DNA from 2 places in the Salirhabdus salicampi genome. Region 1 is predicted to be linked to the other one. Evidence: riboswitches for the same ligand, from Rfam matches in the RefSeq annotation. Region 1 holds a riboswitch; the other holds the start of a gene.

Region 1 (3,204 bases):
AACTACAATGACGTCTCCATGTTACAAATGGCAGGTAGAGGTGTGGCAATGGGAAATGCTAATGAAGATATAAAGGAGGTTTGCTCCCACGTAACAAAAACAAATGACGAAAACGGTGTTGCGGTAGCAATTGAGCAACTATTAAATGAACTGAATGAATAAAAAAAGAGCCAACATCATACTGTTGGCTCTTTTTGCGCTTATGCTTTTGTACGATATTGTAGATTATGTTCCTTTAACGTTTTGTCTTTCCCAAACAAGAAATGTTTCTCCATGTCAGGTGAATATTTAGAGTTAATCGTTTCTATACCTACTGCTTCCGCTACTGCTCTTAACATAGCAGGGGATGCACCACAACAAAGACCGATATAGTTGACACCAATACTTTTTGCTTCCTTAGCCCACTCTGCTAATTCATACCGATTATGATACAGAGGGTCCAGCGACGTTGGGAACGTTGTTTCAGTTGGCAGGTGACAGCTACAACCACCGTCTGGTAAATTGAAAAACGTTGGGTATTCTTCTGATGTACGGTATGGAATTGGTAATCCCCCAACAAAACCATCTACCTCTTCAGTTATTTTCTTCAAGTATGGTTGCATCGTATTTGGGCCGCGGAAGCAATTCATTCCGACTACTAATGCACCTTTTTCAGAAAGGATTTTGCAAGATTCTTCTACCGTATAGCCATCACGCAAGATGTTTTCACCCATAAGCCCTAATGTAACAACGGCTGGTAAATCTTGTTTCTGAATTTCCTCTAATGCAATCACAGCTTCTTCATGATAGTAAAGAGTTTCAGCATTAATAAAGTCTACCCCCTCCTCTTTACACCATTTCACCATTTCTGCAAATATACTTCTTACTTTCTCTTTCGATTGAGGATCTTCAGGGTCAAATATGTTAGTATTTGAAATATTCCCTGCCACAAGTGCTTCCTCTATCGGATGCTCTTTAGCTACTTCTTTAGCTAATCGTATTGCATTACGATTTAAAGGCTCAAGTAAATGCTCCTTACCAATGATTCTCATTTTTTCACGGTGTGCATTATATGTAAAAGCTAAAACTACATCAGACCCAGCGTTCATATAGTCTCTATATGTCTGCTTTAATACGTCAGGATGCTCCAAGGCAACTTCTGGCACAAAGGAACCTGCTTGTAAATATCCACGCCGTTCCATTTCAAATAAATATCCTTCTCCTGCGATAACTGTTCCCTCTTTTAATCTTTGTTCCAAACTTCTTTTCATCGGTGTTCCTCCTCAAGTTTTCTTTTATAGCAAAAAAGCCCTCTTCCATTAAGAAGAGGGCTTTATACTAATTCATTAACATTCTAGTAAATGGTCTCTCCTTATCTTCAGCAATTTCGCTTCTGGAATTGGCACAGTGCTTATCAGCCTGTTGCCGAGGTATCTAAGGGCCAGTCCCTCCACCTCTCTGGATAAGAATAATCTTATTATATTTAATTGTTTGAACTTAAGACTACCTTGCTTCCCTAAAAATGTCAAGATTTATCTTAAGAATATATCGAAATTGCCCCGACATGATTTGAACTCGTAACGCACGCTTTAGAGGGCCGATGCTCAATCCTCTGAAATACGGAGCCATTGAGAAATCTTACTATATAAAAGAGTTGCTACATGCAAATGTATTCTACATTATTCTTTAAAGGAACTTCCAAGTTCTTCTGAACGTTCAGCAGCTCGTTTGACACATTCCACTAAAGCCTCTTGGTAATTATATTTTTGTAACGTATCCAAACCAGCCTGCGTCGTTCCTCCTGGGCTCATAATTTTTTTTCGTAATGATGTTGGACTCTCATTCGTCACTTTCAACATTTCTGCTGCACCAAGCAACGTTTGTAATATTAATTCTTTAGACGTATCTGCTTCGAGTCCTGCTTTCTTTGCTGCTTCTTCCATCGCTTCAACGAAGTAATAGATATAAGCAGGTCCACTACCAGACAAGCCCGTCACAACGTGCATTTCATCTTCATCTACTACTGTTGTCGTACCAATCGTCTGAAATAACCTTTTTGTCTTTTCTATATGTTTATCAGTTGCGTATTTTCCAGCTGCAATCGCCGTAGCTGAATAGCCAATCGTAGCAGAGGTATTTGGCATTGCCCGAACGACTGGATTCTCTTTTTCAAGCTGAGTGGAAATGTATGAAGTGGACACTCCTGCTAACACAGATACAATTATTTGACCTTCCGTTACATAATTTTTAATAGAATGTAACGCTACTTCAATATCCTTCGGTTTTACAGAAAGGATAATAAACTCTGCTCCTTCAATCACTTCCCGTTTGTTTTGGGAGTATTTCACTCCGTATGTTGTTTGCAATGTTTGCAAGCGATCTTCTCTTGTTTTATTCGTAACATATATTTGATCACCTTTTACATATTCTTTACTTACAATACCCGAAATAATCGCTTCAGCCATAGAACCCGCTCCGATGAAGGATATTTTACTATCCGCCATGCTTCTAACCTCCTATTTAATTCAAATATAAAAACCCACTCCATCCTAAAAAAGGACGGAATGGGTTGAACATCCGCGGTACCACCTTTATTGATAACACGTAATAGAAAGTACATGTTATCCTCTTATATCTGATAACGCAAGTTTTGCGTTCAGGTTTATCCCTGAAGGTTCACAGGTAGGTTTCAATAATATCGTAACGTTGGAATCTTTCAGCCGGTGGATTCCATTCTCTGGCGTTCGTTTTATTATTTACTGGCCTGATCATTACCAATTTTATTTATATTGATTTTTTAGTATTATGCAAGTTAAACGTAATTATGTCAACAAAAACTATATGTTTTTTTTCGACAAATATTGGTGTCATATCAAAACAGCATGTAACTACTCCGGTAACCCTTGTTGTGTTAAAATATATTTTGTCTAATTTTATCATCTTAGGGGGGAAAAGGATGAAGTCCATACCTTTTATCGCAGTTGAAGGCCCTATCGGGGTTGGAAAGACTTCCTTGGCGGGCAAAATTGCTTCCCATTTTCAATATCATTTACTTGAAGAAATTGTTGAGGAAAATCCTTTTCTCGGAAAATTTTACGACAATATTGAAGAGTGGAGCTTCCAAACGGAAATGTTCTTTCTTTGCAATCGTTATAAGCAACTAGAAGACACTGAGAGCAAATATTTACAAAACAAGATGCCTGTTGTTTCCGACTATCATATTTC
Region 2 (3,204 bases), on a different contig from region 1:
TCGTGCATCTTCATCAATCATTACATTTTCCAAGACCGATCCGAACTGAATCGCTTTATATATCTGCGGTTCCTTTTCTTCGGAAAGATGGATACACTTTGCGTAACAACCACCTTCAATATTAAAAATACCATTTTGTGACCAACCGTGTTCATCATCGCCAATTAAGCGGCGATTTGTATCAGCAGATAAAGTTGTCTTACCAGTTCCTGATAAGCCAAAGAACAGTGCTACATCTCCTTCCATTCCTACATTAGCCGAACAGTGCATTGGCAATATATTTGTTTCCGGGAGTAGGTAGTTCATAACGGAAAAGACGGATTTTTTAATTTCCCCAGCATATTCCGTTCCACCGATTAGAATGATTTTGTGTTTAAAGGAAATGATAATAAATGCTTCTGAATGTGTTCCATCTACCCGGGGATTAGCCTTAAAGTGAGGGGCTGAAATGATTGTAAATTCGGATTTGTGATTGACAAGCTCCTCATCTGTTGCACGAATAAACATTTGGCGAGCAAATAAATTATGCCAAGCAAATTCGGTAATAACCTGGATAGGAAGTCGGTACTTTGGATCAGCTCCTGCAAATCCGCGGAAGCGAAATATTTCTTCTTTAGACTGTAAATGGTTTAACACTTTATCATACAACTGAAAAAAGACATCTTCATCAATCGGCTGGTTTGTCGTACCCCAGTCCACCTTATTTGCCGATATGTCATCTTTCACAATAAACTTATCCTTAGGCGACCGCCCTGTATATTTACCAGTTGTTGCTTTTACAGCACCAGTAGAGGTTAATACCCCTTCTTGTCGTTCAAGTACTTTTTCGACAAGTTGTGGAACCGATAAGTCGCTTTGAACGTTTTTTTGTTCCAAAGCACGTTCATGTAACAGTTTGTTTGCAATCGTCATGAAAACCATCCTTTACAAATGAGATTATCTATTTATGCCGTTTTGAATTTCGTAATCTGTGATTAATAGTATAACACATTAATTTTATTATTCCATACTAATCATAAAATTTTATTCCGTGATTTATTTTCTAAAAGAAATGAAAAAAGATTTTTTGACTTTCTATTCAGTTCAAGTTAATATAAATCGATGGAAATCTCTTATCCAGAGAAGGTGGAGGGACAGGCCCAAGGAAACCCGGCAACCATCACGATGTGAAAAGGTGCTAACCTGCAAGCGAGGTACTCTTGAACGATAAGAGTGAAAGGTTCCGGTACTTTAACGGAGTTATCTGAATACAATCGATCATGAAACTTATATCGTAATACACATAATGTGTGTGAGTATAGAGCCACTGGATTTGAGGTACATAAGATAGATGTTAAATAAAGGAGGAAGTAGCCATGGCAATTAAGGGTCGGCTTTTTACATCAGAGTCGGTTACAGAAGGTCATCCTGATAAAATATGTGATCAAATTTCTGATGCAATTTTAGATGAGATTTTAAGACATGATCCTAATGCACGTGTTGCTTGTGAAACAACTGTAACAACGGGTTTAGTGTTAGTATCAGGAGAAATTTCAACAACTACTTATGTTGACATACCTGCAATCGTTCGGAAAACAATTAAAAATATTGGATATACAAGAGCGAAGTACGGCTTTGATGCTGAGACTTGTGCTGTCCTTACTGCAATTGATGAGCAATCAGCAGATATTGCACAAGGAGTAAACCAAGCACTAGAATCTCGTGAAGGTAGCATGACAGATGAAGAAATTGAAGCAATTGGTGCCGGTGACCAAGGTTTAATGTTCGGGTATGCTAATAATGAAACAGAGGAGTTAATGCCATTACCCATTTCTTTGTCTCACAAATTGGCGAAGCGTTTAACGGATGTACGTAAAGAAGGGACATTACCATATTTACGTCCAGACGGTAAAACACAAGTAACAATAGAGTACGATGAGAACGGTCAACCACTACGAGTAGATACAATTGTCATTTCTACACAACACCATCCAGAAGTGAGTAGTGATCGAATTGAGAATGACCTAAAAGAGTTAGTGATAAATAAAGTAGTTCCTCCATACTTACTTGACCGGAAAACAAAGTATTTTATTAATCCTACAGGGCGCTTTGTTATTGGCGGTCCTCAAGGGGATGCAGGTTTAACAGGTCGTAAGATTATCGTTGACACATACGGAGGTTATGCACGTCATGGCGGTGGAGCCTTCAGTGGTAAAGATCCTACAAAGGTAGACCGTTCTGGTGCTTATGCAGCTCGTTATGTTGCCAAAAACATTGTCGCAGCAGGTTTAGCGGATTCTTGTGAAGTACAACTTGCTTATGCAATCGGTGTGGCACAACCAGTATCCATTTCGATAGACACTTTTGGAACGGGGAAGGTTCCAGAGGTAAAAATGGAAGAAGGAGTACGGAAGATATTTGATCTACGTCCAGCAGGAATTATTAAAATGTTGGACCTTCGTCGTCCGATTTATCAAGATACAGCAGCTTATGGTCACTTTGGGCGTACAGATGTCCAATTTCCATGGGAAAAGGCAGACAAAGCTGAAGAATTAAAGAACGCTATCCAATAAAAGGTTGCCCAGTAGGGCAACTTTTTTTTGGAAATAACTGTACGGAAAGTTTATCGAATATAAAAAAAAATTGTGATATACTCAAATTTAGTGATGTGTATTCGAACAGTATAGAAATATAGCGTAACAGTTTGTAGCATTAACATTTTTATGAACATACGAAAGAGAGGACATGCAAATGTGTGGATTTATCGGACTGATTCGACATGAAGCAACAGAGCTGCAGCAAGAGTCAATAAATGTTTTTCAAAGACAAAATGAAATGATCACACATCGTGGTCCTGATGATGAAGGGTATTACCATAATGAATATATATCTTTTGGTTTTCGCAGGTTAAGCATTATTGATATCGACAGTGGTCATCAACCATTAAGTTATGAGAATGAACGTTATTGGATTGTGTTTAATGGAGAGATTTATAATTATGTAGAACTTAGAAATGAGTTAATTAAAGATGGCGTACAGTTCCATACAGAGTCCGATACAGAAGTTATTTTAGCGATGTTTCATCAATATGGCACAGAGACCTTCCATCAACTGCGAGGAATGTTTGCTATTTTGATTTGGGATAAAGAGAAAGAAACATTATATGGAGCACGTGACCAATTTGGGATCAAACCTTTATATTACAGTAAACAACCGGATGGAACG

Evidence for each region. A riboswitch is a leader RNA that binds a small molecule or an ion and turns the genes downstream of it on or off. The one in region 1 is predicted to bind S-adenosylmethionine.
Region 2: linked by a shared signal. The riboswitch ahead of metK (methionine adenosyltransferase) and the one ahead of NLW78_RS10095 (homocysteine S-methyltransferase family protein) in region 1 are both predicted to bind S-adenosylmethionine.

Annotation. Positions count from the first base shown of each region.
Region 1 is NZ_JANBWE010000003.1:15,540-18,743, forward strand. It holds gene NLW78_RS10090 (Cof-type HAD-IIB family hydrolase) at 1-162, shown strand, start outside; gene NLW78_RS10095 (homocysteine S-methyltransferase family protein) at 201-1,250, opposite strand; SAM riboswitch class I at 1,349-1,448, opposite strand; gene proC (pyrroline-5-carboxylate reductase) at 1,659-2,483, opposite strand; T-box leader at 2,532-2,760, opposite strand; gene NLW78_RS10105 (deoxynucleoside kinase) at 2,936-3,204, shown strand, end outside.
Region 2 is NZ_JANBWE010000004.1:259,729-262,932, forward strand. It holds gene pckA (phosphoenolpyruvate carboxykinase (ATP)) at 1-921, opposite strand, end outside; SAM riboswitch class I at 1,110-1,213, shown strand; gene metK (methionine adenosyltransferase) at 1,356-2,552, shown strand; gene asnB (asparagine synthase (glutamine-hydrolyzing)) at 2,731-3,204, shown strand, end outside.